Regions from separate parts of the Bacillus sp. JJ864 genome, predicted to be linked through region 1. Evidence: riboswitches for the same ligand, from Rfam matches in the RefSeq annotation. Region 1 holds a riboswitch; each other region holds the start of a gene.

What was found. Region 1 has a riboswitch for cyclic di-AMP ahead of V7024_RS15055 (signal peptide protein). Riboswitches for the same ligand answer to the same signal wherever they lie in the genome.
Region 2: it holds a riboswitch for cyclic di-AMP, as region 1 does, so the genes downstream of both, V7024_RS10235 (antibiotic biosynthesis monooxygenase) here and V7024_RS15055 (signal peptide protein) in region 1, are expected to answer to the same signal.
Region 3: it holds a riboswitch for cyclic di-AMP, as region 1 does, so the genes downstream of both, kdpA (potassium-transporting ATPase subunit KdpA) here and V7024_RS15055 (signal peptide protein) in region 1, are expected to answer to the same signal.

Annotation. Positions count from the first base shown of each region.
Region 1 is NZ_JBALLY010000091.1:14,685-27,083, forward strand. Features, by position in the region: gene V7024_RS15045 (hypothetical protein) at 1-265, shown strand, start outside; gene V7024_RS15050 (hypothetical protein) at 283-519, shown strand; cyclic di-AMP (ydaO/yuaA leader) riboswitch at 1,052-1,195, shown strand; gene V7024_RS15055 (signal peptide protein) at 1,294-1,398, shown strand; gene kdpF (K(+)-transporting ATPase subunit F) at 1,395-1,475, shown strand; gene kdpA (potassium-transporting ATPase subunit KdpA) at 1,495-3,162, shown strand; gene kdpB (potassium-transporting ATPase subunit KdpB) at 3,176-5,275, shown strand; gene kdpC (K(+)-transporting ATPase subunit C) at 5,294-5,875, shown strand; gene kdpDN (KdpD-like non-kinase potassium sensor) at 5,940-7,085, shown strand; gene V7024_RS15085 (MFS transporter) at 7,143-8,330, opposite strand; gene V7024_RS15090 (MarR family transcriptional regulator) at 8,525-8,956, shown strand; gene V7024_RS15095 (patatin-like phospholipase family protein) at 9,260-10,114, shown strand; gene V7024_RS15100 (NCS2 family permease) at 10,149-11,450, opposite strand; gene V7024_RS15105 (SDR family oxidoreductase) at 11,684-12,399, shown strand, end outside.
Region 2 is NZ_JBALLY010000056.1:473-8,327, forward strand. Features, by position in the region: gene V7024_RS10215 (DUF2178 domain-containing protein) at 1-227, opposite strand, end outside; gene V7024_RS10220 (helix-turn-helix transcriptional regulator) at 220-438, opposite strand; gene V7024_RS10225 (PcsB-like coiled-coil domain-containing protein) at 548-1,708, opposite strand; partial or broken gene V7024_RS24420 (methyl-accepting chemotaxis protein) at 2,515-3,033, shown strand; cyclic di-AMP (ydaO/yuaA leader) riboswitch at 3,567-3,706, shown strand; gene V7024_RS10235 (antibiotic biosynthesis monooxygenase) at 3,777-4,073, shown strand; gene V7024_RS10240 (hypothetical protein) at 4,122-4,328, opposite strand; gene V7024_RS10245 (D-arabinono-1,4-lactone oxidase) at 4,466-5,782, opposite strand; gene V7024_RS10250 (amino acid deaminase/aldolase) at 5,770-6,942, opposite strand; gene V7024_RS10255 (DUF3967 domain-containing protein) at 7,162-7,701, shown strand.
Region 3 is NZ_JBALLY010000032.1:14,502-26,900, forward strand. Features, by position in the region: gene V7024_RS06330 (ABC transporter permease) at 1-489, opposite strand, end outside; gene V7024_RS06335 (ABC transporter ATP-binding protein) at 515-1,453, opposite strand; partial or broken gene V7024_RS06340 (sensor histidine kinase) at 1,564-1,680, opposite strand; partial or broken gene V7024_RS06345 (sensor histidine kinase) at 1,675-1,836, opposite strand; gene V7024_RS06350 (response regulator transcription factor) at 1,841-2,476, opposite strand; gene V7024_RS06355 (DUF445 domain-containing protein) at 2,544-3,791, opposite strand; gene kdpA (potassium-transporting ATPase subunit KdpA) at 3,954-5,660, opposite strand; cyclic di-AMP (ydaO/yuaA leader) riboswitch at 5,750-5,889, opposite strand; gene V7024_RS06365 (DUF3995 domain-containing protein) at 6,002-6,424, opposite strand; partial or broken gene V7024_RS06370 (MFS transporter) at 6,516-7,685, opposite strand; gene V7024_RS06375 (DUF1697 domain-containing protein) at 8,064-8,606, shown strand; gene V7024_RS06380 (SMP-30/gluconolactonase/LRE family protein) at 8,872-9,729, opposite strand; gene V7024_RS06385 (MATE family efflux transporter) at 9,878-11,254, opposite strand; gene V7024_RS06390 (GIY-YIG nuclease family protein) at 11,270-11,626, opposite strand; gene V7024_RS06395 (DUF2087 domain-containing protein) at 11,861-12,399, opposite strand, start outside.

The DNA of each region.
Region 1 (12,399 bases):
ATGTGGGTTTCAACAAGCATATTGTTGTCCGGATGATCCGAGCATGATTGTGAACATATGCAAAGGAATTAACAAAGCGATTTTACTAGGAGATGAATTGTCTACAATTAGCTTCTTCGCTGAACGTATTCGCTCTTCTTTTACCGCGCCTATTACAGTTGTCACGCGAAATAAACAATATCCAAAGCACCTCTATGAAACGATTGGAATTAAATTAGTGGTGTTTACAACTTGTGATAATATTTCGTTTTTGACTTTAGAGTAGGGGCGGAGGAATCGGATATGAAAGAAACGATGAAAGTATTACTTTGCCGCGAGTTAGCAAAGCGCTGGGCACTATCGTTAGAACGAGTACATGAATTAGCAGAACATGATCCATTCTTTCCGAAGCCATATGTGATTCTTCCGCCAGAAGATATCCGTTTATATTTAGAACAAGATATTATCGAATATGAGAAGCAGCATGCAGAATTGGTGCAAGTATATATTCGAGGTCGTAACTTACGGTCTTTTTTATAGTTTAGAAGGTTATTTATCAATATGAATTGAAAAACTAGCATGAAAACCTCTTTTTTAGATGGGCGAGAGGCTCTGGCCGTGCATAGAAGCGGTCAGGGCCTTTTGTGCCACGCGCGAAGTATAAAACAGAGGGAGCAAGCAAAGTAGCGGGTCCTATTGAATTCAGCGTGGCAGTGATGTGCATGTTGAAAAAAAGGTATAAAACTGCATTTTTTAGAGAGAGGTCCTGGCCGTGCATAGAAGCGGTCAGGGCCTTTTTTTGCCACGTGCGAGGTTTCAAACAAAGGGAGGAAAACGGGTCCTGTTGTATTTGATTTATTGAGATAATCTTCTTTTTTCACTTGTAAAAGAACGTATACATAATGAAAAAGGAAGAAAATCAAAGAAAAAAGATGATAAAGATGTATTTATCCTCAATGTAAGCGTTTAAAAGGTCTTATATTTTTATATTTTCGTTATTTTACCTCTTTACAAGCGAAATGTAGAGGAGTATATTTACATTCATAAATTGTTCATAAAATTTCCAAAAAACAACCTGATATCGCTGAGTCCAGAAATGGAGCGGGGGAACCAATTTTGTGCATTGTCACTTGGGGTGAATCTTTCATGATGAAAGTAGGGCTACTCTTTAGGCCCGAATCCGACAGCTAACCTCGTAAGCGTTTGGAGAGGAGGTTTACTTTTGTGTTGTTCATTTTCGAACACTGAGTAGATCCTCAGTGTTCTTTTTTATGCTTTCGATGGTAAAATTTTACATTTAGTGAGGGATGAAGAATGTTAGATATCGCTATGATAGGAATTTTAATTGTGTTAGTTGGATCAATGATTGGTCTTGCAAGATGGTCGGATCATGTTGTGAAGGAAGGGAAGAAGCAATGACTATTGCAGTATCAATTATTGTTGCTTTACTTACTGTGTACTTAGTTTATGCGCTATTAAATCCAGAAAAGTTTTAATTAGGGGGAAAGGTTTATTATGATTTGGATTGCCGTTTTGGTCACAATGTTATTATTTGTTCTTGTTGCAAAGCCAACCGGGATTTATTTAGAGAAGGCGTTTCAAGGAAATAGCAAATTGGATAGAGTGTTCGGACCTTTTGAAAATATTATTTTAAAAATTTCCGGTGTGAAACCTTATAACCAGAGTTGGAAGCAATACGCATTATCATTAGTTGCGCTTAATGGATTTATGATTGTTGTTGTTTATTTCATACTTCGCCTGCAAGGTGTATTGCCATTAAATCCAGCTCATGTTGAGGGGATGGAACCTACACTGGCTTTTAATACAGCGATTAGTTTTATGGCAGATACAAATTTACAGCATTACAGCGGTGAAAATGGTGTTTCGTACTTATCACAATTAATCGGAATTACGTTTTTAATGTTTACAGCACCAGCAACAACATTAGCGATTGTAATGGCTTTTATAAGAGGTTTAGCAGGGAGAGAACTTGGAAATTTCTTCGTAGATTTTACACGTGCTTTAACGAGAGTTTTTCTCCCAATTGCATTTATAGCAGCATTGATCTTCGTTGCACTTGGTGTACCGCAAACGTTAGAAGGAGCAGTTACAGCTCATACAATTGAAGGTGTGAAACAAAGTATATTACGTGGTCCGGTTGCTTCTTTCGTTTCTATTAAGGAATTAGGGAACAACGGCGGAGGATTTTTCGGGGCAAACTCAACGCATCCATTTGAAAACCCAGGTCAAATCAGTAACATTTTACAAATGATGCTTATGATGCTGTTACCAACAGCTTTACCATTCACATACGGAAGAATGGTAGGGAATAAAAAACAAGGACGCGTTCTTTTCGTTTCTTTATTCATCGTATTTTTAATGGGGTTTACAACAATTGTAACGTCAGAGTTACATGGAAACCCAGCGTTAAATGAAATGGGAATGCAGCATACTCAAGGCAGCGTAGAAGGAAAAGAAGTCCGCTTTGGAACCGTATTTTCTTCACTATACGCAACAGTAACAACTGCAGCGGAAACAGGTGCTGTTGATACAATGCATGATACGTTGACACCAATCGGAGGACTCGTACCACTTGTAAATATGATGTTAAATACAGTATACGGCGGGGTCGGTGCAGGATTTATCAATATTATTATGTACGCAATCATCGCGGTCTTTATATCGGGATTAATGGTGGGACGTACACCAGAATTTTTAGGGAAGAAGATTGAAGGAAAGGAAATGAAATTAATTGCGGTAACAATACTATTTCATCCTTTACTGATTTTAGGATTTTCAGCATTAGCTCTTTCAACTCATCTCGGAACAGATGCTATTTCAAACTCCGGTTTTCATGGTTTGACACAAGTTGTATATGAATATACTTCTTCGGCAGCGAATAACGGTTCCGGTTTTGAAGGTTTGGCAGACAATACGGCGTTTTGGAATATTACAACTGGTATCGTGATGTTCTCAGGGCGTTACTTTAGCTTAATTACAATGCTCGCTGTAGCGGCTTCATTAAAAGAGAAAACGGTAGTACCAGAAACAATCGGAACATTCCGAACAGATAACGGTTTATTTGGCGGTATTTTCATTGGAACAATTGTAATTGTAGGGGCATTAACGTTCTTCCCAATGTTAGTGTTAGGACCAATTGCAGAATTTCTTACATTGAAGTAATGGAGGGTACATGATGAAACCTGTAGTGGTAAAAGATAAACAACCGAATCAATCGATTGTATCACCAAAAACGGAAGTCGAAAATGAAGTAAGACAAGCAAAAACGATGGATCGTGACATTATTACAAATGCGATAAAAGAATCTTTTGCAAAATTGAATCCGCGAGTGATGGTGAAAAATCCGATTATGTTCGTGGTGGAAATAGGGTTTTTCCTAACATTAATTTTATCATTTTTACCTAATGGATCTAGTAGTATCCCAGGGTGGTTCAATATAACGGTTTCTCTTATTCTATTATTCACTGTTTTGTTTGCTAATTTTGCAGAAGCATTAGCAGAAGGACGTGGGAAAGCACAAGCTGATTCTTTAAAGCAGTCGAAAAAAGATGTATTCGCAAATGTAATAAAAGAAAATGGAAGTGTTGCTAGAGTTTCAGCAACTGAACTGAAAAAAGGCGATGTTGTTATTGTAAAACAAGGTGAAATGATCCCTAGTGACGGAGAAGTCATTCGCGGGTTAGCGTCTGTCGATGAATCAGCCATAACTGGTGAATCTGCACCAGTTATGAAAGAAGCTGGCGGTGATTTTTGCTCCGTTACCGGCGGTACAATGGTAGTAAGTGATGAAATTACAATTCGAATTACGAGTAATCCTGGTGAATCTTTCTTAGATAAAATGATTTCTTTAGTAGAAGGGGCATCTCGTCAAAAAACACCAAATGAAATCGCTCTTAATACGGTCTTAATGAGTTTAACACTTATTTTCTTAATCGTTGTTGTGACATTACCACTCTTTACGAATTATCTTGGTTTTCAAATTGATACAGCTATACTCGTTGCACTTCTTGTTTGTTTAATTCCAACAACAATTGGTGGGCTATTATCGGCAATCGGGATTGCCGGTATGGACCGTGTAACGAAGTTTAACGTGTTAGCGATGAGCGGTAAAGCAGTGGAAGCAGCTGGTGATATTAACACAATTATTTTAGATAAAACAGGTACAATTACATTCGGTAATCGCATGGCACATACGCTTTTACCAGTAGGAAATGAAACAATTGAGCAAGTAGCAAAATGGGCGGCGCTTAGCTCCGTGTTAGATGAGACGCCAGAAGGACGTTCGGTTATTGAATACGTACAATCAAAAGCACTCTCTTATAACGGTACACTTGCTGAGCAAGGTGAGTTTGTTCCATTTAAAGCTGAGACACGTATGAGCGGTGTGGACTTAACGGATGGTGTAAAAGTACGAAAAGGTGCGGTTGGTGCTGTGATTGAATGGGTACAATCGCAAGGCGGTATGGTTCCGAAAGATTTAAATCAAAAATCCGATTTAATTGCAAAAGAAGGCGGTACACCGCTTGCAGTTGCAGCAAATGATCGTATTTACGGATTAATTTATTTAAAAGATACTGTAAAACCAGGTATGCGCGAACGATTTGAACAGCTTCGTCAAATGGGGATTAAAACAGTAATGTGTACAGGTGATAACCCGCTTACTGCCGCAACCATTGCGAAAGAAGCTGGTGTAGATGAATTTGTTGCAGAATGTAAACCAGAAGATAAAATTGCGGTTATTAAAGCAGAGCAAGACAAAGGAAAGCTTGTTGCGATGACAGGTGATGGTACAAATGATGCACCAGCTTTAGCACAGGCCGATGTTGGTCTAGCGATGAATAGTGGTACAGCAGCAGCGAAAGAAGCAGCAAATATGATTGACTTAGATTCAAACCCAACGAAAATTATTGAGGTTGTAGGGATTGGTAAGCAGCTATTAATGACGCGCGGTGCGCTAACAACATTTAGTATCGCAAATGATATTGCGAAATACTTTGCAATTATCCCAGCGATGTTTACATTGGCAATTCCGCAAATGGAAGCTCTGAACGTTATGAAATTGCATTCACCATTGTCAGCGATTTTATCAGCGCTTATCTTCAATGCAATTATTATCCCGATGCTTATTCCTCTAGCAATGAGAGGGATTGCTTATAAACCGATGAGTTCTAATGCATTATTAGGACGTAACCTATTCATTTATGGACTTGGCGGAGTAATTGTTCCGTTCGTCGGTATTAAGCTGATTGACATGTTTGTAGGATTGTTCATTTAAAGAAAAGGGGAAATGAAAATGTTTGAAAAACAAAAGATACTTTCACCTGTCATTCGTATCACCTTTACATTTCTTGTTATATGCGGGCTCATCTATCCACTGCTAGTTACAGGAATTGCGCAAGCGGTTATGAAAGATAACGCAGACGGAAGTCTAATATATAATGAAAAAAATGAAGTCATTGGATCGAAATTAATTGGTCAAAATTTTACAGACCCACGTTATTTTCATGGACGTGTCTCTAGTATAGAATATAAAGCAGAAGCATCTGGCTCTAACAACTATGCACCGTCTAATCCAGATTTAGTAAAACGTGTAGAAGAGAGTGTGGAAAATTGGAAGAAGGAAAATCCAGCAGTTCCTGTTACGGAAGTTCCAATGGATTTAGTAACGAATTCAGGTTCAGGCTTAGATCCAGACATTAGTCCACAAGCGGCTTACGTACAAGTAGATCGTATCTCTAAAATAACGAATATTCCGAAAGAAAAAATTAATAAGCTGATTGAATCGCAAACAGAAGGGCAAGCACTTGGATTGTTTGGAGAAGATCGCGTCAACGTGTTGAAGTTAAATGTAGAATTACAAAAAATGATGAAATGATAACGATGCTACCTCAATCGCTTAGATTGAGGTAGCATTGTTTGGTCGGAAAGGGTGCATGTTGATGTATGCAGATGACTATAAGCCAACGTTTCAAAGGCGAACGCCAGAAGAATATTTAGAATATATTCGTCAACAAAATCGGGGGAAATTAAAGCTTTATGTCGGAGCAGCTCCTGGAGTCGGAAAAAGTTATAAAATGCTTTTTGATGCTAGAGAGATGCGAAAAGAAGGCATTGATGTTGTAATTGGTCTTATTGAAACGCACGGCCGAAAAGAAACAGAAGAGGCGATTGCTGAGTTAGAAGCGGTTCCGTTAAGAGAGATTCATTACAAAGGGAAAGTGTTTCCAGAACTCAATGTCGAAGCAATTATAAAACGGGCACCGCAAGTTGTGATTGTAGATGAGTTAGCCCACACGAATATCCCTAGTTCGAAACATAAAAAACGTTATCAAGATGTCGAAGAATTATTGGATGCTGGCATTGATGTTTTGTCTGCATTTAATATTCAACATTTGGAAAGTGTTCACGATATCGTCGAGCAAATTACAGGGGTCAAAGTAAGAGAGCGCGTTCCTGACTTCATTTTACAAAAAGCAAATGAAATTCAGCTTGTTGATGTAACGCCAGAAGTACTTCGAAAACGATTGATGGACGGAAAGATATATAAGGAAGAAAAAATTCAACGGAGCTTAAATCACTTTTTTACGCTAAATAATTTAGGAGCACTCCGCGAATTATCACTTCGAGAAGTTGCAGATGATATGGACGAGAAAATTAGTCAATTTACTGAGGAACCAATTGGAGTGAAGGAAAAAATTCTAGTTTGCGTGCAGTATAGTTCTACGGCAGAAAAGCTCATTCGCCGCGGCTGGCGCATGGCAAACCGTTTAAATGCAGAATTATATGTACTAAATGTAGAAAGAGAAACGATTGAATCTATATCAGAAGCAAAAAAACAAGTTATTGAAGAATGGAAAGCGTTAACGAATCAATTTGATGCAACCTTTTTATTAGAAGAAGCAAAAGGTAGTAAACCGGCAGATGTCATTATTAAGGTGGCAAAAGAGCGACAAGTTACGCAAATTTTACTTGGACAATCAGCAAGAACGAGATGGGAAGAAATTCGAAAAGGTTCCATTGTAAATGAAATTATGAGACTGACGAAGAACATTGATATTCATATTGTGGCGGATCAACGGGGGTAGGGAAAGAGAATCTCTAAAAGCGGTTTTTTAGAGATTCTTTTTTATATCTACTAAATTCTAGATTTCTTCTTTTCTTGTATGAAAATGAATGAAATTCTTCATCGCATATAAGAGAAACAATAGAAAAACTATGGATCCCGAAAAGAAAATCCAAAAGTAATTTTGATCAAATAATAGAAAACTGCCAAGGAGTGGACCTACTCCCATTCCGAAGTAGCGAATAAAGTTATAGATGCCAATAGCAGTTGCACGTTCAGTCACAAATTCTTCTGTTAATAAAGTTGTATGAGTTGGCATTGATAATCCCATGCTGAATCCGTATAAAGAAATGACGATAATAAGGATAGGGACATTCATGCTATAGGTGATAGAAAATAATAAGATACATGCAATATGAAAGAAACTTGTAAAGAGTAAAGCCTGTTTTGTCTGGATTTTCTTTTGTAACATTTTATAACAATAACTACCTAACATCATACATAATGACATGGGAACAAAGAATAGCCCAATTGTATGTGGATGAAGATGAAATAAAGTTTTTAACATGGATGGTAAAAAGACAAGGAAGCAAAAATAAAGATAAAATTGCATAAAACCAATTATGACAATGGTAAAACCAATCTTACTTTGTAAAACGCGAAAGTAATGTTTTGTTGCTTGCTGTTTTATAGAAGAAACTGGTTTTGTTTCTGGAAGTAACACAATGTTTATAAGTAATAAAATGATACTAATCGCTGCTAAAAAGAGAAAGATAGAAACGTGACCATTTCGATTTCCTAAATAGCCCCCCAATAAAGGACCAATAGCAGGTGCCAGCGCTAAAAGCGTCTGGTACATACTCATTGCTTTTCCGCGCTCATTTCCTTCATATAAATCTCCAATTATGGTAGCTGAAACAACTGGGATAGCTGCTGTTCCAAAAGCTTGAATGGCTCTGAAAATAAGAAATATATAAATGTTTGGTGAAAATACACAACCTATTGAGCCGATGAAACTCAGCAATAGACCTAGAATGATAATGGATTTCCTTCCTTTTGTATCAATAAGTGGACCGTATACAATTTGCATAATCGCAAGTACAAAAGTAAAAACGGAAACAGTAAGATTGACCAAATATAATGATGTATGAAATGACCCCTGAATCATTGGTAAGATAGGAGTATACATATTTTGAGATAGAGAGCCTAATAAAGCGCTAATACAAATGACATAGAAAATAGGTGTTCGGTTTGTTGTAGTTGTCATAAATAATCTTCCTTTTAGTTTCCTTGGAAACTAAAGTAATTTTAACATGATTTTCTATTTTGTAAATAGATAGTGTGAATTCTATTTTTAATGTGGCATACTATAAAGTATAATTGTTTCTAAGGAAACGTAAATTGTGTTTGGAGGGAAACAAAGTGAACCGGACAGTGCAACAAAAAGAAATATTAGTCGATATGCAAGCACTTATTCATAAGAAAGAAGAGTACATGAAAGAAGTACATGAACAGTTTTTTAGTGAAATTGGGATAAGTGATATCTCATTATCAGAATTACATGTGATTGCTTGTATAGGGCAACAAGGTTTGATGAATGTAACAGCAATTACTGAAAGTATGGGAATGACAAAAGGGGCCATCTCTAAAATTTGTACAAAATTATTTAATAAGAATTTTGTTGAAAAGATGAAAATGTTGAACAACCAAAAAGAAATATTTTTCCGTTTAACAGACAAAGGAAGAGAAATATATCATGCTCATGAAGCGTTACATAATGAAGCGGAAGAAGAGTGGTTATCACTTTTAGATAAATATACAAAAGAAGAGTTGGAGGTTATTCACCAATTCATAGCGGATGTAACGATGCATATAGGAACGAAGAGGAAATAAAGAAATATTTCGTTTCAGTCAAGTCGTCTGAATATGGTTTCTCAACAGTTTTATATATAATAGAAAGAGATAGTTAACAACATGAATTATTACATATAAGTTAAAAAACAACATAAAAACCCCTTTCTTTTTAGGGGGCGAGAGCATCTGGCCGTGCATAGAAGCGGTCAGGGCCTTTTCCTGCCACATGCGAGGTTTCAAACAAAGAGAGAAAGCAAGTGGCGGTCATGTTGTATTCTGTATAGCAGTGACTTATATGTTGAAAAATGAAAATCGATTTATATAAAACGAGGAGAGAGAGCCATGCTTGAAAATACGGGTTTAGTATTAGAAGGCGGCGGTATGCGCGGCGTATATACAGCTGGTGTATTAGAATATTTTATGGAGAACGATTTGCATTTTCCATATGTGGTTGGTGTATCAGCGGGTGCGTGTAATGCAGCGTCGTATCTTTCAAGACAAAAAGAAAGAAATAAAACAGTAAACATTGAATATGTGACACATCCAAGATATTTATCGTATAAAAACTTTTGGAAAAAGCGTCAGCTCTTTGATATGGATTTTATTTTTCGTGAAATCCCGATGCAGCATGTACCATTTGATTTTGAAACGTATTTCAATACGGAGCAGCAATTTCTTGTCGGAACAACGGATTGTGAAACTGGACAACCTGTCTATTTTGAAAAAGGCCGTTCACAAGAAGAGGCATTAACAGTATTACAGGCATCGAGTTCATTGCCTTTTGTCGCACCTGTTGTAGAATTTGACGGGAAAAAGTTATTGGATGGCGGCATTTCAGATCCGATTCCTGTTCGAAAAGCACAGGAAGACGGTTACCGAAAATCCGTTGTTATTTTGACAAGGAATAAAGGCTATATGAAGAAAAAATCAAGATTAGGATGGGTTGCAGGGAAAGTATATAAAAATTATCCTAATCTAGTAAAGACAATGCTAACTCGTTACGAAGTGTATAATGAGACTCTTCATTATATTGAGAAAGAAGAAGCGACTGGAAATATATTTGTGATTCGGCCGACAGAGCAATTACAAGTGGATCGTATGGAGAAGAATCCAGATAAATTACAACGTTTATATGAACAAGGATTTCGAGATGCTGAGAAAATGTATGATGGTTTGGTGCAATTTCTAAGTAAGTAAAAAGGTGACTCAAAGTAATATGAGTCACCTTTTTTTAATGCGGTAAGAATACTAACTGATAAGCAAATAAAATACCAAACAAGTATACAAGCGGATGAACGGCACGGAATTGTCCTTTTGCCACTTTCATCAGCGGGTATGAAATGAAGCCAAGCGCAATACCTGTTGCAATGCTTGATGTAAGCGGCATGCTTAAAATGACTAAAAATGCTGGAAAAGCTTCATCAAATACATCCCAATTAATGTGACGAACTGCGCCCATCATCAAGCTACCAACAATAATTAATGATGGAGCTGTAATAGCTGAAACGCCAGATACTGCACCGACAAGTGGTCCGAAGAATGCAGTTACTGCAAATAATGCCGCAACAGTTAATGTTGTTAGGCCTGTACGACCACCAGCCGCAACACCAGCCGCAGATTCAATATAAGCAGTTGTTGGTGTTGTCCCAAACATAGAACCAATCGTTGCTGAAATAGAATCGGAAAGAAGAGCACGTCCGGAATTTGGAAGCTTGCCATCTTTCATAAGGCCGCCTTGCTGTGCAACGCCAAGTAGTGTGCCTGTTGTATCGAATAGTGTTACAAGGAAGAGCGAGAAGACAACGCCATATAATCCGTAGTGAATGACATCAGACACTGCTGTAATTGGATTAGAAACAATTACGCCTTCTGGTAAACCTGGCAGAGAGGTAACTCCGTTTGAAAACGTTAATTGTCCAGTAAAGTAAGCGATAACTCCTGTTAATAACATACCGATAAATAATGCACCGTTCACGTTTAAAGACATCAGTACTAACGTAATCCCAAGTCCAGCTAATGCAAGTAAAACAGACGGAGAGTGAAGATCTCCAAGTCCAACTAAATTTGAAGGATGTTTCGTAACGATGCCTGTTAGACGCAAGCCGATAAATGCGATAAATAAACCGATACCAGCTGTAATGGCATGTTTTAAGTTTTCAGGAATAGCTTCCATTAATTTTGTACGGAAAGAAGTTAATGATAGCAAAATTAAAATCATACCTGCTACGAATACAGCAGAGAAAGCAATTGCAAATGTCATGCCTTCATGAGTTTTGACAACTGAGTAAGCAAAGTAAGCATTTAATCCCATACCCGGTGCAATTGCAATTGGTAAATTTGCAAAGAATGCCATACATAATGTTCCGACAACAGCAGCGATGATTGTTGCTGTAAATGCTTGTTCAAATGGAACACCTGCATCACCAAGGATAACTGGGTTTACGACGATAATGTATGCCATTGTTAAGAAGGTAATAATACCAGCCATAATTTCAGTTTTAATAGAAGTTTGATGTTTTGAAAGGTTAAACATAAAAACATCCTTTCTTTTTACGAATAATTGTCACAACAGTTATATATAATATTCGTTATTTTGTTTTTTGGCAAGAGTTTTAGAGAAATAAATTCATTTTTTCGGTTTTCTATGGCTAAATTTCGAATGTTAAACGTGTTTTCTATGTATATATTTCGTTTTTTGTAAGAATTAAGTATATTTTTTGATTTCGTACATCATAAGAAAGACATATGATAAGGAGGTTTTATAGTATGACACAACAAGAACAACCGAAGAAAACACTGCCCCCTCAGCATCAAGAGAAACAGCCGGGAATTGAAAAAATCATGAATCCACGCCCTAAATGTATAGATGAGAAGTATGTAGGAAGCGGGAAGCTTCAAGAGAAGTCCGCACTGATTACGGGAGGAGACAGCGGAATTGGGAGAGCAGTAGCGATTGCTTTTGCAAAAGAGGGAGCCAATATAGCCATTGCGTATTTAGATGAACATGAAGATGCAGAGGAAACGAAGCGTTGGGTCGAACAGCAAGGTGTAAAGTGTTTTTTATTTCCGGGAGATGTAAGTGATGAACAGCATTGCCAGCAAGTTGTAGCAGAGGCTGCAACGCAATTGGGAGGTTTAAATATTGTTGTGAATAATGCCGCGCAGCAATATCCGCAGCAAGGCTTAGAATTTATTACAGCAGAGCAGCTGGAAAAGACGTTTCGGATTAATATCTTCTCGTATTTTTATATAACAAAAGCTGCACTTGCTCATTTAAAACAAGGTGATGTCATTGTGAACACTACTTCCATTACGGCGTATGAAGGAAATGAGCAGCTCATTGATTATTCGGCAACAAAAGGAGCGATTGTTTCCTTCACACGTTCATTGGCAAAATCTTTAGTTCCAAAAGGTATTCGTGTTAACGGCGTTGCCCCAGGTCCCATTTGGACACCGCTTATCCCATCAAGTTTCGATGAGAA
Region 2 (7,855 bases), on a different contig from region 1:
AATTTCTTATATTTCTTTTTTTGTACCTTATAACCAACGAATATCCCTACCCCTATAATCAACATCAATGTAATTGGCGTTAGATTCATCGTAACAGTCCACGTTTGCTTTTCGGTACGGATGATATTTGCAAGTTCCATAATGATATGAAAACAATCCACAAATCCCCAACCAGCTATAATGAGTATAGCCATATTTATTACATATGAAAGACCCATTCTATTCATTTTCTATCTCCTCCTTTTGCAAGACAAATACCTCTTCCATCTGCATACCAAATACATTGCAAATCATGAGCGCTAATAATAATGATGGTACATAATCACCCTTTTCAATAGCAGCGATCGTTTGTCTCGTTACACCTACCTTTTCAGCCAATACACTTTGCGAAAAATGAAAACGGGCTCGCAGTTCTTTTACTCGATTGTTAATGGTCAATTTTACCACCTCTTACCATTATTGTATGCTAAACTTCACAAAATGTAAACTCAACTTAACATTTAATAACAAAAAAATCTACTTTGCCTTTGCAAAGTAGATTTTTACTTTAATCTAAAATAGTAACGCGAACTTTTTTTACGCCCCACTTACTAGATGCTGCTTTATCTGGAACGAAAACATCAATTTTATACCCTTGAATTGCACCACCAGTATCAGCAGCAATCGCTTCACCATATCCTTCTACCCATACACGTGATAATGGCGGAATAACTGCTGGATCAACTGCAATTAATTTTAAATTTGGATTAGCAGTTAAATCATATCCTCCATATCTGGAGTATACATGCTCTCCCGGCTGTTTCCCATTTTCTGCTGGATCGTTCGTATAAGCTGTAGCTGTTACGAAAATTTCACGTCCCCCGCCTTTTGCTGGCTTTTCTGGAACTGTATTGTTTACTGCCTGTGCTTGTGACTGTTCTTTCTGCGCTTTTTCACGATCTGCAGCTGCTTGTTGTTCACGAGCAATTGTATCTTGTACACCCTTCATATCTGCTTCAATCTTTGCTTTTTCTTGCGCAGCAAGTGTAAGCTGACTAGAAATTTGATTATATTTTGCTTGTACAGATTGTAAATTATCTTGACGTTTCTTTAAGTTTTCTTGTAAATCAGCTTGTGCTTTTGCTAATTTTTGTTTATCGCCCTCTAAAGACTTTTCTTTTTCATCAATTATCTTTTTATCGGCTTCAATTTGGCGAAGATCTTGTTCTTGTAAACGAAGAATCTCTTTATCTGCATCCATAATCGTAGAAACTGCAGTCATACGTTGCAGGAAATCTGCAATGTTTTTTGAATCTACAATTACTTCTACTACTAAACTTACATTTGAGCTGTCTTGAACAGAGACCATACGTTTTTTCATAATATCTTTACGCATAAGTACTTTTTCTTCTAAATTAATAATCTCTTGCTTTTTTTGCTCAATTTGTTTATGCGTTTCATTAATTTTACGCTGAATTGCATCTTGTTCTTCTTTATTTTTTGTAATTGTATTATTTAAGTCCGTTAATTCTTTTTGAATTCCTTCAATGTCTTTCATTACAGCTTGTTTTTCTTGTTCCTTTTGCTGCATGTCATTATTGTTATTTTGCAATTGCTGCTGCATGTTGTTTAATTTCTCGTCGTTTGACTCAGCTTTTACAGCAACTGTACCACTGAAACAAATAAATCCAGCTAATACAAGACTACTGATACGCTTAAAATAGTTCATAATCCGACTCCCTTCTCTTACATTTATACATGATTTGTTTTACAGTTTGTTTACAAACTCATTAAATACAGTTTATTTTTCATGACGAAATATAACGAATCATGAAAAAATTGTAATAAACTTATTCAAATATTTTTTAATTTTTATATAGATATATTTAAAAATAATGCTACAATTTCAATATAAAGTGAAAAATTTCTAAGTAGGGAGTTTCCTTATTCTTCATTGAACAAATCGGACTCTTATAATCAGTTTTCTAGTTATTCCTTTTTATTTATCTGAATTTTGGGATATTTTACCACCACTTGCAAGCAGCAGGATAAAATGAACTTTAAAAAATCTCACTACCTATTATGAAAATAAAATTACAGAAGCTTGGAGAGAAGACTATGTTTACAAAAAGCAAATCACTGGAAAAAGAAATTGCTCAGTTACAAAATCAAGTACAGGAATTAGAACATCAGTTACATGAGAAAGAACAAGAACACAAAAAGGTCATCACTTCATTACATGGAAACGTCTTAGCTATTGTCAGTGAACATGAAGAAGTCAATCGCCAACATCATACGCTACAAAATCTAGTTCAACAGTTAAGTGACTGTTTTAACAGCGTAACGACAAGTACAAACCGTTCCAACGAGCTGAACAATGATATGCTTCACAAAGAACAAGGGCTTATTCAAGCTATTGAAGAAATTGTAACATGTTCAAATGAAGGAAAAGATTCCGTTCATGGGTTACTTACTGTTATTAACAAATTAGGTGAGCAGTCACAACGTACGTCTAATAGTATGAATCACTTAAGTGAGCGCTCAAAAGAAATTGAACAAATTGTTGAAGTGATTCAAAATATTGCTGCTCAAACAAACTTACTTGCTTTAAATGCAAGCATTGAAGCTGCTCGTGCTGGTGAACATGGAAAAGGATTTGCAGTCGTTGCCAACGAAGTTCGAAAACTTGCTGAAAGCACTGCTGAAAGTACAAAAAATATTGGAGATTTAACAAAGAAAATTCAAGAAGAAATTGAAAAAGCATATGAAAATACAAAAGATAATCTTCACCTTGTTGATGAAGGTGTTGAAGTAAGCGCAGATACAAATGCAAAAATTGAAAACATCTTAACGATGGTACAAACATTACAAACAGGCGCTACAAATGTGATTGAATCAATCGAACAGCAAAAACATTGTAACGAAGACGTATTACGTGAGTTTACAAAAACACAACACATGTTCAAAAAAGTAAATGATACTCTAGTAAAACATATCAATGACTCTCAAAAAGTAGATACAAAATTATCTACAAGTCTAGAAGCACTAATTTGAACAAAGAAATAATAGAAAGCCTGAATCGATAGGTTCAGGCTTTTCATTATTCTGTATCTCACTTCATTTTTTGTAAAAAATTGTCGTTATCCTTACATTTACTCTGTTTTTTCTGAATAGTATTATATTTTATATAAAGTGAAACTTTAATCAGTGGGGGTTTTCTTCATCCCCCACTGATTATCAGCCCTCACCAATCGGGCTTTTACGGGCAGTTTATCTCCCACCTAACTTCTTTAGAAAAGCGGAAGCGGCTCGCTCAGAATCGCAGGACGCCCGCGCCCCTGACAGAGAGGCGCTTTTTGCCTCGTCCGAGGGGGCGAAACGACCGGAGATTCTAGCCGCTAGAGCTGGACAACAAAGAAATGTGGAAGTGGCTCGTCCAGAATGTGAGGGGGATGGAGCTTCTGACGTAGAGGTGTTTTTTACCTCGTAGGAAGAAGCGAAGCCACCGAACATTCTAGCCACTGGAACTGGACAATGCTTTTGCAGAATTTTGAGGTGGGAGTATTACTGCCCACGAATAGCGGGATAAATACTTTTTGCTGAATCCGTATGGAACGGAGGAACCGTTATTGTAAGCAATGGCTTACTAGGGGTGAATCATAACAGTAGGGTACCCTTCAAGGCCCGAACCCGACAGCTAACTTCGTAAGCATAACTGGAGGGATTACTTATGTTATGACTGAAGAAAAACGATACTTATCTTATTACTTTACTACTAAGAAAAAGAGGGATCCGTTATGTTCATTGTGACCAACATGCTTTATATAAAAAGAAATTGCGAAAAAGAAGTACTAACAACATTACAACAATATTACCCAACTCCTAATACGCTAGGTTTTATTAATATAGAAGTTTCCTATACAAAACATGAGAGGGATCATACAGAATTCTTCATTCGCACATTATGGAAAACGCAAGAGGATTATCGGGAATGGCTCACTTATAAAAAGAAATCTACTACTATTACGTGGCAGCAGCAAATTCAACCGTATATCATTTCTTCCAAGTCCAATGCAGCTCAGCTCCATCAGTAAACTAACAAAAAAAGCATGGAAGTCATATAACTTCCATGCTTTTTAAAATTAATATACTTTCTTTTCCTGACAGTATAAGTGAATCACATGTTCATTTTTCTGAAACACATCATGTGTTATATTAACAATGCTAAAATTACGTTTTTCTTGCTCTTTCTCATCTTTAAAAAAGACTTGTTCTCCTTCTTTAAATTGCCATGCACTAGTAAACGTTGTTACATACTCTCCATTTACTAAAAACATTTCATATTTCATCATTTGTGACCTCCCCCTTATCCCCGAATCAATTCTCAAAATTACTCTCATGCCATATCTAAATTATAAGCTGTTTAAAATGGAATTCAATATTATTCTAAACACTAAGTAGGATAACTATAGTTCTTATGGAAGTATCACTTTATGCCTTCATTAAACAAAAACATTTTTGCCAAATATGGATTTAAAAACATTGCTGTTGGATCTACTATTTGCCTCACCTCTAAAAAATCATGCAATTTTGGATATACTTGTTGCAACGTATCATATGTCATTGTATGCATTTTCCCCCAATGCGGACGTCCTTCATACTTTTGAAAAATCCGTTCTACTGCTTGAAAATAAGGAGTGTACTGCATCCCTTTGTACATATGAACCGCAATATAAGCAGAATCTCTTCCATATGACGGACTAAGCCAAATATCATCTCCTTTTGCATAGCGACATTCAATAGGAAAATGTACTTGAAATTTTTTTTCGTGAATGAGATGATAAATTTCCACTACTGCTTCTTTCATAGATTCTGCTGGAATACTATATTCCATCTCATAGAAACGGACATTACGAGCAGTTGTAAACACCTTATAACTTGGACCTACGATTTTGGTATTTGGTACTCCCTTTGCTGATAATTGACTAACACTTTTACTTATGGAAGGAAAAAAGCGACAGCTCTCTGATAACAATGCAAAAGCCATATTTTCGATTAAAGCTGTTTTGAGTTTATGCCACTTTAGTTCTCCTCCAACTTCTTTCGTTACGTTTGTAATTTTCACTTGAACATCTTCAGAATATGGAAAGATAAAGAATTCAAAATGACGATTCTTCTTATATTCTTCCAATTTACTCATAACAGTAGCAAATGATTCTTTTTTACTTTCATAAGCAAGAGAATATGCTGGAATGACTTTTAATTTAACTTTTACAATAATACCTAGCATACCAAGTGACAATTGAAACCCCTTCCAATATTGTGGATATTCTTTTTCGGAACACGTGATCACTTCTCCTGATGCAAGAACAGCTGTTACTTCCACAACTTGTGTTGCTAAATTTCCCAATGAAATCCCCGTTCCATGCGTTCCTGTACTAATTGCCCCAGCAATAGACTGTGCATCAATATCCCCTAAATTCTCTTGTGCATATCCGTTCTCTTGTAATATTTCACCTAGCTGAGACAGCTTTGTACCTGCCCATACTTCTACGATTAATGTTTGTGGATCAATCTCGCTAATCCCTTGTAATTCATCTAAAGAAATTAAAATCTCTTCCGTTTGAACAAGTGGTGTAAACGAATGCCCCGAACCAACTACACGAATACGCTTTCCAACTTCTTTTGCAAATTTTACAGCCTGAGCAACCCCTTCAATGCTTTTCGGATACATCGTATGCTGCGGTACTCCTTGTACATTCCCTGTCCAATTTCGCCACTGTCGTCCCCTTATAGAAAGCATTGTCCATCCCCCCGATATGTTCGATACTTTCCTACTACTTCACCACCAGAAATACGATATAAAAAAGAAAATCTTTCACATAGCTCCCCTGCTTTACTATGCCGAAACACAATCCCCTCCCCCATTCTTAATTGCTCTGTTCCTTCATAGTAAACAGGTGTTTGCACTTCACCTGCTCCTTCTAATGGAAGTAATTTTGCATCGCTTGGCATATACGGCTGCGGTTGCTTATCCTTTCCAGTCATTCCCGATGCAATATATCCTCCACCTAAACAGGTATAAACATGGGGTTCTGGCTGACGGACAATTGGTAATACAAATCCAACTGCTGGCTCAAATGCAATGTCTTTATAATAGTCAAAAAGTAGCGGAGAATAAAAAGCAGACCCAACCGTAATTTCTGTAACAGACTCATCTTGAACGGTTGTCTTTATACTCCCTGTTCCTCCGCCATTTACAAAACGTAATGAAATTCCTTTTTGCCCTAATGCTTGTACAATTAACCCTCGTCTGTTTGCAACTTCTCTTACTGAACGTCTTTTTAAATAAGAAACCACTTTATTTTGGAAGTTTTGTTTTGGTACATTATCCCCTACACCTGCAATCTGTGCTTCATAACCCATAACACCATCTATTTTCAAACAAGATGATTGTAAAACCCTATCAACTACTGGTAATACTTGTTCTACAGTACGTAAAGGAGACCGTTTTACTCCAAAATGAAAGCCCAAAAAACGACTGCTCATATCAATATCAAAACAAATACGAAACGTTCCTTCTACTTGCAATGCAATATGCTCCAAATACAGAATGTGCTCTTCGCAATCTACCATGCAAGTAATCTTGTATCCTTGTTTTGTAAGTATACTTATTTTCTTCAAAGCCTCTTCATCCCAAATCGGATATCCAAGCAATAAATCATCAAATCCCTGTTCAATTAAAAACAGAACTTCCACTGATGAGTAACACATAATTCCTTGAAAACAAGCATGTGATTGTAAAATTTTCTTCATCACTGAAACAGAGCGCAGTGATTTACTCGCAATCCGAACACGTTTTCCTTTATGAAGCTGAATAATAGATTGAATATTTCTCTCTAATGCATCTTCATTAAGAAATGCACATGGCATGGAAAGCCCTTGAAATGTTCTACGATCCACATCTCGCCCTCCCCTTGTATATATTTCTTATATATATATTGGAAAGAAAGTGAAATTTTCCTCTTCAAAAGAAAAAAAGTTCCTTCTCATCGAAGAAACTTTTTTCACATATTATATAGAGAGTGTTGTCCCCCCTATTCGTTTATTACTAACATTATGAATAAATGATATAATCTATTTTTATGTTATGTAATAAATTAATTGAAAAGGTGAGAAGGCATGGAGAAATGGCTTACACTTCGAGAAATTGCTCGAAATACATCTATACCTATTCAAACGGTAAAACGCTATGTAGAGGATTATCAATCATGTTTAATTATGCGTAAAGAAGAAGAAGTTTATCTTTTTCATGAAACATGTATTTCTACACTACAAGAGGTTAGACAATGGTATAAAAAAGGAAGGAATAAAGAAGAAATCAAAATGATTTTGACCAAAGCTTATAACAATCCCACGACAACGGTAGTTAAGAGGAGTACATGTAATGATGACCCTCTATTATTAGAAATACATCAACATTTTGAAAAAGAAAATAATGTTCATCAAGATCTTTTGAAGATGCTTCAGAAACAAAGCAAAGAGATAAGTAAGCTACAGCAAAAATTAAATGAACATTTAGAACAAAAAGAACGTATCGCAATAGAAGAAAGAGATCGTACATTAGCACAATTACTTAGAGAGATGCAAAATGTAAAAAGAGAAATAGCAAAATCAAAGAAAAAACCTTGGTGGAAAGTTTTCTTTTTTGAAAAGAACTGAAATTACATTTATATACATATTTATTTCTTAATTCGCGGGCAGCATGACCTCCACTGATTAAAGTTTCACTTTATTTTTAGTGGAATCACGTATGTTTTCCTTTCTTGTTGAAAATGCTAGACTTTTTTTGACGATTTTATTATGTTAAATATTG
Region 3 (12,399 bases), on a different contig from region 1:
ATCATCATGATTTCCGCTTGAAATAACTGTACTCACTTTCCCTGGATCTACTTTCGCGACTTCTACTGCTACGTTGTACTTATCGATAAATGTAGTAAGCATCCCCTCAACAATACTTCCTTCAATGCTATTTCGATCACTCTCATATAATTTCACGCCATCTTGATTCATTTCTACATAGCCAGCATATTTATTTTGTTTCACTTCTTCTTTTCCATCTACATCCGTAGAAACTTTTTTAAAATGAATTCCCGATTTACTTGTTTCTTTTATAAATGCTTCAAATGACTGCGAGAACTTACTATCCGCTTCATCTTTATATAATACTTGTATATTTTTAATAGAAAGATTGTCACTATTAAATGCATTTGTTAAAGCTGTTCCTAAAATGAGCATAAGCACAACTGGGAATGCTAACATAAAAACTAATGTTCTTATATCTCGAAACTCTCTTTTAATTTGCGTGATAGCAATATTGAAGATGTTCAAGCGGTGAACCTCCTTTTTCTATTTACTATTGATCTTGTAATTTTCTTCCCGTCAATGTCAAAAACACTGTTTCAAGGTTTGGTGCCTGTTCTTCTAATGATCGTATTTCTACATCGTGACTAATAAAATATTGAATGATTTTATTTAAATTGTTCACTCCTGTATCGGAATTCACTTTAATTATGTTTTCTTCTATTTGAACCGCCTTAACCCCGCTAATTTCTTTAAGTTGGTTCACATTCATATTTTCAAGCGATTTCACTTCAATCCAAATATCTTTCGTATCAGTAATGATCGCTGTTAACTGTTCTTTCGTTCCTTCTGCAATAATCTTTCCATGATCAACAATCGCAATTTTCGTGCAGATTTCCTCCACTTCTTCCATATAGTGACTTGTATAAATGATTGTGCTCCCCATTTCATTTAACTTTCGAACAGACTGGAGAATGTAGTTTCTTGACTGCGGATCAATCCCTACTGTCGGCTCATCCATAATAATTAACTTCGGCTGATGCGCAATCGCACAAGCGATGTTAAGTCTTCGCTTCATTCCACCAGAGAAATTTTTTGGGTAGCTTTTATGTTTATCACTAAGTCCTACAAATTGAAGAGCTTCTTCTACTCTCGCTTTCAATTCCGCCCCTCGTAAACCATATAATCCTGCAAAAAACTTTACATTTTCATAGGCTGTTAACTCTTCGTAAATTGCTATATCTTGCGGGACAATACCGATATTCATTTTTGCAAAACGATTATGCTTTTTTATATTTTTCCCTAGTATACAAATCTCGCCTTCGTTACTTCGTAATAACCCAGCAACCATATTAATTGTTGTACTTTTACCAGCACCATTTGAGCCTAAAAAACCAAATATTTCTCCTTGTTTAATAGCTAAAGACATATTATCTACTGCGATGAAATCACCAAATTTTTTCGTTAAGTTTTTTATTTCTAATGCGTTCATCATTTCACCCCTGTTTCAGTTTCTCTGCTCTTATTATAAGAAAAAAGAATGAACCTGCTCAGTGCATAAGTTCATTCTTTTCATATGAGATCATTCATCTCACTTATTCTTTATTGCATCGGTAATAACATTGTCACGGAAAAACCATTTGTACCATCAACAATAATCGTCCCGTTAATAGAAGCTGTCCGTTCTTCCATACCGCTAATGCCGAGCCCTTTTTTCACTGCATCTTTTTTGAAAATATAAATCGCAACATTTACACAAAAATATAGAAGCAAAGCAAATACAATCCATGGTAAATTCGTCACACTAGAATGGACATAACTGAACACGATGTATAAGAAAACGATCAGCTTACTAATAATCATCCAAAATTCCATGTTTTTAATCCACGGTTCCCTTTAAATAGTAAATTGCAATTTGCGTACGATGCTCGAGTCCCGTTTTATTAAGAATTGACGTAATATAGTTCGCAATCGTTCCTTCTGATATAAAAAGCTGTTTTGAAATCTCTTTATTCGAAAAGCCTTTCGCAATAAGAGCGATAATACTAAGCTCTCTTTCTGTGAAAAGACTCGTATCTATTTTCGACTCTTCTTTATTTTCTTGTAAGTTTAATTTAATTTTATCAAGGACTACATCTTGCATCACAGTTTGTCCGTAATAGACACTTTTTAGCGCATCTCGAATACGCTCTGGATCATTATTTTTTAATAAATAACCTTTTGCCCCATTTTTCACTGCATCTAAAATGTATTCGTCATCATCAAATGTCGTTAAAATGAGCGGCTTTGTTTTTGTTTGTTCACAAATTAACTTCGTTGCTTCCACGCCGTTCATATTCGGCATACGCACATCTAAAAGCGCAATATCTACATCATATTTTTTGCAATACTCTAGAGCCTCTTGTCCGTCATTTACTGTTTCTAACACTTCAAATTCTTCGTATGTACTTAAAATAATCTTCATGCCTTCTCTAATAAATGAGTTATCATCAGCGATTATCACTTTTATTTTCATGGTTGTTAGCAAGTACTCCCTTACTAACATTCACATCCTTCCCCCATATAACTTTTCTTCTCACTCATTATATAATTGCTTTTAAACCTTCCAAAACTAACCCAATCATAAAGCCACAAACAGCACCATTTACACGAATCCACTGCAAATCTTTCCCTACATTATTTTCAATCATTTCAATTAGTGTCTGATCATCTAGCTTATCAAGATTTTCTTGTACAAGCTTTCCTATTTTAGAATGATTGTTTTCGACAAAGGTTACAATTTGCTTTTGCAACCAATCTTCCATTTTTTGAATCGTTACGGGATCTTCTTTTACTTTATTCATTTGCGTTATTAAAAATGAAAGAAGATATTTATCTGTAAACTCTTCTTTTTTAATAAAAGCAACTGCTCTTTCCTGTACTTGTTCCAACAATTCTGTTATTTTTTCACTAGCTTCCCAATTTGCAATCAAACTTTCCTTCCAATTCTCTAATTCCTGTAATACTGCTTCATTTTCCTTTACATGAATAAGTTCTTGCCGAATCTTCTTTAATATAAGTTGTCTTGTGCTATTATCGTGATTTTGTAAACTACTAATATTACTAATCACAAACTTCTGCAAAATGTTTCCGATCTTTTCTTCATCGACAATATTCATAAAGGATTTAAGCGTAAACTGTAAAAATCCATCTACTTTTATATTTTCCATCGCTTTCATGCCTAAACTTCCAAGCTGATAACGTGCTTCGTCTTGAGCTGTCCACTCTTTTGCTTTCACTAACATATAATCAAGTGTTTTTTCATCATATTCTTGTACAACTAATTGATCAATAAGGACTTGCAGTATATTTTCTGTGTTAATCGTATGCAAATACGTTTTTAATTCTTTTTCAATTACAGTAGCTAATTTTTCAGTATTAATTTGAAGGATTGCTTTTTCAGCAATTGTAACAATCCCTTTTTTCACGCTATCCGATTGTAACTCTCTTTCTGCAATTTGTAATACTACTTGTGCTAACTGCATCTCTTTTACTTTATTTGTTATACTTTCTTTCGTCAGCCAATCATTTTCCAGTGTGGAAACAAGTCCTTTCGTAATTCGTTTCCGATTTTTTGGTAGCAACGCTGTATGCGGAATTGGGATTCCCATCGGATGACGAAACAGTGCCGTAACTGCAAACCAATCGGCAAGCCCGCCTACTAAACCAGCTTCAAATCCACCTTGTATAATTCCACCTGCTACTGTTCCTTGAAACGGGAGTGTTGCGGCAAACCCCACTCCCATTACTCCAAGTGAAATTCCCGCTATATATTTTGATTGTAATGACATTCCATTTGCACATCCTTCTTTATGTAGAGTAAACTTTTCAATCTATAAAGCAATTACATTCTTCAACAAAAGCATATATCTATACTATAATGAATGCCATTAGAAACAACAAAGAATTCATTATAAAAACGAGAGGCTGACGCGCCCCTCGTCTTTATAATTTTATGATATTGTTAAAAATTCGGCAATTGGTCCAAGCACAAGCACCGGTAAAAATGTTAAAGCACCTACGATGAATATCGTACCAAGTAAAATCCCGCCAAACAAACGACTGTCGGTATGGAACGTACCAATCGTTTCAGGTACAATTTTTTTCTTTTTGAGTCCAACTGCAGCAGCAAGCATCGTAATGATACTAAAATAACGGCCAATATACATAACGAGACCTGTTGAAATATTCCAAAACGGTGTATTATCATTTAATCCTTCAAATCCGGAGCCATTATTCACAGCAGACGATGTATATTCGTATATAACTTGTGTTAAACCGTGAAAACCAGGATTCGAAATGCTATCTGTTCCGAAATGTGTTGAAAAGGCAATTGCTGCAGCGCCAAGAATAAGTAATGGCTGAGACACAATGGTAATAGCGATTAATTTCATTTCTTTTCCTTCTAATTTTTTATTAAGAAACTCTGGCGTACGTCCTACCATTAATCCAGCCAAAAATACGGCAATCATTGCATACATGATCACGTTCATGAATCCAACTCCAATCCCGCCAAATACAGTTCCTAAAAGCATATTTACGAGCGGGACCATTCCTCCAATTGGTGTTAACGTATCATGTGTAGTATTCACGCCCCCTGTCCCCGAAGCGCTTGTAACAGTTGCATATAAAGCAGAAGATATAACGCCAAGACGCATTTCTTTCCCTTCCATATTTCCTTGTGAACTTTCTATACCAATTTGATTTAATAGCGGATTTCCTTTCAATTCAGATAAGGCAAGTGTAGAAAACCCAACGATAAACAAAATAAGCATCGATACAAAAAACATTCTTCCTTGTTTCCGATTTCCAACCATTCGTCCGTATACAAACGGAAATGCCATTGGAATTAACATTTGCAGCATCATTTGCAGCACATTACTAATCATATTTGGGTTTTCAAAAGGATGTGCGGAAACTGTTCCAAAGAAACCGCCGCCATTATCTCCAAGTTCTTTAATAGCTAGTAAAGACGCTACTGGCCCGCGGGGAATTACCTGTTCCGTCCCTTCTAACGTTTTTGCGATAATTGTAGAATCTAACGTCTGCGGTGTTCCTAGTGCTAGAAAAATGAGCGAAGCTACAAATGAAATTGGTAACAATACCCTTATAATAGATTGAGCAAAATCAACAAAGAAGTTCCCAATTTTTTTACCTGCTAGCACACGAATAAACGTAATCCCAATCGCCATTGAAGTTGCAGGTGCTGCAAACATCATAAACGTTATCCCAGCCATTTGAGAGAAATAAGATAAATTACTTTCGCCCCCATAATGTTGTAGATTCGCGTTTGTCATAAACGTAATGGCTGTATGAAACGCTAACGTCGGCTCCATTCCCGGAAAATGATTTGGATTTAACGGTAACATCCCCTGTAACCGAAATATAGAATACACAACAAGAATAAAAAATAGATTCGTAATAATTAAACAAAACAAATAGCGCTTCCAGCTTTGACTATAGCCTTTAATGTCCGCTACTTTAAACAAAATTTTTTCTAGCGGACCAAATACCTTTTGAAATGGTCCCTTTTGCTGAAAAACATTGTATATGTAATCCCCCATCGGTTTTGCGACAACTACAAACAGACAAATTGTAATTAGACTTGTAAGCCAACTCACTCTTTTCCTCTCCTCTGTTATCTCTATATTTTTCTCCATTAAATATAGAGATAAGTTTAATTGTAAATTTTTACCATAGAGAGAATAAAAGAAAACACTAGGCCGCACCTAGTGTTTTTTACACACAAGTCCCCCCTCTCAAAACGCTGACGAGGTTAGCTGTCGGATTCGGACCTTGAGAGTAGCCCTACCTAAAAAGGATTCACCCCGAGTGACAAAGCACAAAATTGGTTCCCCCGCTCCTAAGTGGATTAAGCGATATTCGGCTGTAAAATTTTCCATTTGTCTGTTAATATACTCTTCTAAACTCTTATTGTAAAGAGAGAAAATACAAAAAAGAAAACTTCCCTTAACGAAAGTTTTCCTTCCACATACTACTCTCAATAAACCGCCACTACAAAAATAAAAGCGATATACAAACAAAGTGGACTGTATAACCACGTATCATACACCGAAAATTTTGTTCCCTTTACTTTTTTAAAGAATCCAACGTACTTCATATCACCAACTGCACGTAATAAGAAAACCCCAACTAAAACCATACATCCCCATTTTGTATAACGACTCGGATTCCAGAAATCCAAGTATCCACTTTGCGCTAATAGAATCATAGCAAAACATAGAATGGCAAGTGCCACTGCAAAAGTTCCTATTTTCCGCGGAACAAAAGCATATTCGTCGCTGTCCTTTTTCATCGGAAGAACAACCTTGCTTCCCCAAGACCCGCCACATCCCCAGTACATATGAATAAGGCTGATGAACACGAGTATGCTCGCACCTAAAATGATGAAAAATGATGCCATTGTATTCCCTCCTACTTGTACTTATGAAAAAATTTTTTCTCTTACTTTTCTATAGCCTATATAAGGAAACTATATAATGAAGAACTTTTCCTCATAACTTACGGATAGGACTAAAAAGTGCAATCATAACTTCCATAACCTTTGCAGCTGCTGCCAATGCAAATACTGCAACTGGATTATAAGCAGAAATGATCCCACCTACTAAAGCACCCAATGGCATAGCTAGACGAGTAAGTACTCGTGAGAAGCCAAGAACCCTTCCTTGCATATCGGTAGGCACTGTTTCTTGCCGGATTGATGCTACGATCGTGTTCCAAGCTATATTACAGATCATTGCAACGCCAAAAGCAATACCAGGTGCTAGCCAATATTTGCTCCAGATTGCATAAGTTAAGCCGATAGTACCTATACCTAGAAGAACAGGGATAAGAATTCCGCGTCGAATGTACCTTTCAAGTGGGACTGCAATCATGCTCCCTAAAAGTCCTCCAACTCCAATTAAAGTATAATTATAACCGCTTTGTTCAGCAGTTAAATGTAATGTTGAAAGCAAGTAATACATAAATACTCCTAGTACAGCACTGGCACCAAAATTACCAACCATAGCTTGTAGGGATAAAGCAAGGTTTAGCCGATTATTCGTCAGCCATTTCAGTCCTTCTTTCATATCTCTTGTTATGCCTTGTAATACATTACCTTCTCTAACGATGGCCTTATTTCCTCCTAATTCAGGTAAGAGTAATACTACAATTAAAGTAGCGGAAAAGGAGAAGACATTTAACCAAAGCGCGTTAAATCCTCCTATTATGACGATTGTCATTCCTGCCAATGTTGGACCTGCTAAACTAGCAATCTGATTAACCATTTGATATGCCGAATTCGCTTTTGTTAACTTTTGACCTGCAATATACGGAATTGCTGTAACAGTAGCTACATCAAATAACATGGATAAGACAGCTAAAATAAAAGAAATAACGTATAGATGCCAGAGTTGGAGAACCTCCAAAAAATGGAGAATTGGAACTAGTCCTACCAAGAACATACTTCCTAAATCAGCTATCCACATTAACCTTCGTCGATTACAGCGGTCTACCATTACGCCAACGATAGGACCAAATAAAACAATAGGTAATACACTAGTAGCAAAAAGCGAACTCATAACTATTGCAGAACCAGTCAACTCATAAGCAATTCAAGGAAGCGCAAACGTATAAAGAGCGTCACCGAGCCGAGAAATTAGTATACTAGAAACAAAAACCATATAAGAACTAGGTAAATGTGTGACTCTTGCTAACCACTTTTCACTAGTTCCATTCGAGGGCAACGATGAGTTGAACTTTCTTTCTTTTTTAAGGGTCAATCTTAGTCCTCCTTTCTGTATATAAATGTTATAACTTATTTAAATATCGCTATTCAGACAGGAATCACAAAATATTTCCGAATCTTACAAATTCTATTCTTAGTTTAACATAATTTTGAGTGAATCCCCTTACTCCAAAGATAGTGTAGCTAGACAGCATATGATAAGAAAATTTTGGAATATAAAACTACTATTTTTTTTGCGAAAAAAGGAGTCCTTCCCTAAATCAACGAATTTGTTAATTACAACCTAAAACAAAAAATGACTGAAGGTGACTGGATGGTAATTTATATCGCATTATTACGAGGTATTAACGTAAGTGGACACAATAAAATTAAGATGGCTGAATTGAGACATACCCTGGAAACGATGGGCCTTAGCCAGGTTCAAACGTATATTCAAACTGGCAATGTCCTTTTCAAATCGGAGGAGGATCCAGAATCGCTACGCCTCCGAATCGAGGATGGAATCAGAACCAATTTTGGCATTTCAATCACCGTTGTCTTAAGAACAGCCGAGGAACTGGAGCGGATCATTGCAGATTGCCCATATGCAGATGTCCCTCTAGCTAAAGGAGAAAGCATTCACGTTTCCGTATTGACAGAAGCACCGCCGCAGAAGGTGGTTGATTTATTGGTAAGCAGTGAACGTAATAACGATGAATACCATATCCACGGACGTGAAATTTACTTCTTGTTCCGTCAAAGCATCTTGGATTCCAAGCTGGCAAAAAATATGCAAAAACTTGGAAATACGGCAACAACGCGTAACTGGAATACGATCAACAAAGTATCCGCGTTAGTAAAAGCAATGCAAGTTTGACGTAAATAAACATGTTCGAATTTTATGGTCAGAACCCTATAGGTAAGCTATAGGGTCTAAATTATTTTTTAACATATAATCCGCAGCCATGCAGTCAAAACATAACTTGTACTCGTTTTCTCCCTTTGTTTTAAACCTCACATGTGGCAGAAAAAGGCCCTGACCGCTTCTATGTACGGCCAGATGCTCTCGTCTCCCCTAAAATGAAACTGGTTTTTATGTCAGTTTCTCAACTTGTATTTATATCAGAAGCTGCACTTCTAAATTAGTAAACTTCCCCATTAAATCGATATGTAGGACATCCTTTTATATTCGTTTTTATTCGAAAGACTCCACCAGCACTTGCATCTGTAGTATGCATTTTGGCTGTTGTAATGTATAACTCATTTAAGTCACTTCCGCCAAATGTACAAGATGTTACATATAAAGCAGGAATAGGAATACTTAGCAAATGTTCTCCATTCATAGGATTCCAGCTTGATACTTTAGAACCTCCCCAATGGGCAATCCACAACATTCCTTCTTCATCAATTGTCATTCCATCAGGAAATCCTTCTTCTTTTCGCATGACAACCACATCTCGTGAATTTTCAATATGACCTGTGCAACTATCATAATCAAAACGAACCACTTTTCTTGTCGGCGTATCTATAAAATACATATACTTATGGTCTGGTGACCAAGCTAAACCATTAGAAGTACTTACATGTTCTACTTTCTTCTTTACAGTTAAATCGGTATCTAAACAGTAAAGAGCGCCCTTTCCATCAATGCCAACAGCGTCTGTAGTACCAGCCCAAAAACGCCCTGCCGGATCATATTTTCCATCATTAAAACGATTTTCTTGTAAATGACTTTCAGGGTCACAAATAGCTTGCAGTTCTTCCGTATCCGAATTTAAGAAATAAAAGCCATTCTCTAAAGCAAGAATCATTTCACCAGATTCACTCGGAACCACTGATCCTAGACAGATTTCCTTATCTTCATTTGTAATTGGATTATAGATATGAACCTTCTTCTCCAATATATCAACCCAATACAATAACTGCTTTTCACTATCCCAGCAAGGCCCTTCTCCAAGAGTAGCCTTCGCATCAATGACTAGTTCTAATTCACTTAACAAATTAACCCCTCCTTATTAAAGAATATTCTGTCTTTTAATGATAACATGTAATAGTTTCGAATTAATGACATATATTCTTTACCTTGAACCATAATAATCCCCTTCAAATCACTTATCTGAAGGGAATTCCTTATCTACGTAATAAACTTTAGCTTATAAGACGCGTAATTCGCTTCTTCTTCCATGACAACCTGTAATATCCGTATTGTAAAAGTAAACTCACAATAAACGCAGCTGGATACCCAACCCATATTCCTTTTATTCCAAGACTCGTATGATACGAAAGGAAATAAGCTACCGGAACTTCTACAAGCCAAATCGATATAACCGCAAAAATAGTCGGCCACAATACAGTTCCGCTCGCTCGCATTGTTGCACCAATAATTTGCGCATGACCGAAAATTAAGTAACTCCATAACGTAATCATAATGAGACTATGTGCAATATCAATCGTATTCTGACTCGTTAAAAAGAGCGCTAAAATTTGTTTTGAAAACAAATAAATAAAAGAGATTAATATTCCTCCAATTACATAGTTCATAACAAGTCCTGCCCTGATTACTTTTTGCAGACGATCAAATTGATTTGCTCCAATGGACTGCGCTGCAAATATGGAAACGGTAATCCCAAGACTCACTGCTGGCATCTGTACATAACTTGCCACTTGGTTCACGACTCCATATGCTGCAGTTGCATCTGATCCAAAGCGATTTACAAAGGAAATAACGGCAATCTCTGATAATGAAACAAGTATCATATTAATACTTGCTGGAATGCCAAGACGTAATAATAATTTTAATAACTCCCAATCCATGCGAAGATACTTTCGAACTGTTGCATCAAATTGCAATGGATGTTTCGTTTTCCTTAAATAAACTAACAAAATAATAAATGTAACAATTGTTGATATAACAGAAGCATATGCTGCGCCGTACACACCAAGTTTCGGCAGACCAAGCCAACCAAAAATAAGAATAGGTAAGAATGCCATATTTAGTCCTGTACTAACAATTAAAAAATAAAATGGTGTTTTAGAGTCCCCTGTCCCGCGCATAAATGTTGTATAAGCAAAATACAAAAATAGCACTGGCATGGAAATAAATAAAATTCGTGCATAGTGAACGCTTATTTCAATGATATTTTCCGGCGTACCAACAAGTAGCATAATATCCATTGCAAACATACTACCCACTACCGCTAAAATCGCTCCAAGTACAAACGTAAATGTCAACGTTGTACCGACGATGGCCTTTAAACGTTCTTCATTACGAGCCCCAAAAGCCTGCCCAATTAAAATCGAACTACCAGACCCAATCCCAATTACAAATGAAATAAGTAGAAAAAACAACGGAAAGAAAGCTGATATAGCAGCTAAGTCATTAATACCAAGCCAACGTCCTACCACTACCATACCAAACAACTGTCCAAGCGACTGTAATACATTACTTAATAGTAAAGGAATGAGAAACATAGCCATAGAACGCCATATTGGTTTACTTTCTGTTCCTTCTTCAGTTATTTTCATGTTTCATAACCCCTTTTATCGAGAAATGTCGCGATTATATCCTTGCTCTCCATATGGCAGCAATTTCTCTAACCACTTCTCTTCTAATTTTTTCAATTCTTCTTTTTCGTTAAAATATCTAGTATCTTTCTTTTTCAACACTTCTAATATTTCAAACTCAAAAGCATCTGCCCCGTATTCCTTCCAATCATCTTGCAATGCCTTATTCGTATGAGAACCCATATTAAGTAAAAGTCGTCTTCCACTCATCGTTTTGAAATTCCTTGTACTCTCTACATACACTTTTTCGTTCTTTGTATTTCGAATACAATAAATCCCTCCTTCTATTTCGGTTTCTTTATACAGTTGTTTTAATTCTTCTCTTCTATCCAATTTCCTTTCTCCTTTCACTTTATCTATATATATCTATTTTAATTTTTCGCCATCTAAGTCACTGCTGTGCAGAATTCAACATGAAAGCTACTTGCTTGCTCCTTTTGTTTTAACCTGGCATGTGGTAGGAAAAGGCCCTGACCGCTTCTATGCATGGCCAGATGCTCTCGCCCATCTAAAGAGAAATAGGGTTTTTATATCGATTTTTAAATTTGTATTTCTCTACATTGTTCTTTATAACTTCACCCAGTACTGACTTCCATCAGATGTTCTGTCAAGGAAACCATATTCAATTAAATACCTTCTTAACGTGACATAATCAGGAAATACATGTTCTAAAATCTCATTAACTTCTTTTTCTGTATATTTTTGATTGCTATCAAACTTTTTCACTAAATGTTTCAAAATAATGAGCTTTCGCTTTTGTTTTTTCGGAAATTTAGAGAGAGGGCCGTCTAATCCTTCTGTAAAGTGCAATTTTAAAACCTCTTCATTCTCCGCTTCGGTAATGTTATACCGCTGATCAACCATCGTAGCTGTACGATGAATCGGGAGAAATTTAGGTTGAGTCGTCGCCTTTTCTTCTGACAACTCCATAAGCGCTAGAAACACTTTAGCTTGTTTCATCTTCTCCCTTAATGTAAAACGATGATTCCGAATTGTTGAAGTGCTTCCACCGTCCATTTCCTGTACAATCTCTTTATCGTTTAAACCCATATGAAAGAACTGAACCATCTTCTTCTGCAAATCTGTTAAACCTGTTAACTTCTTAT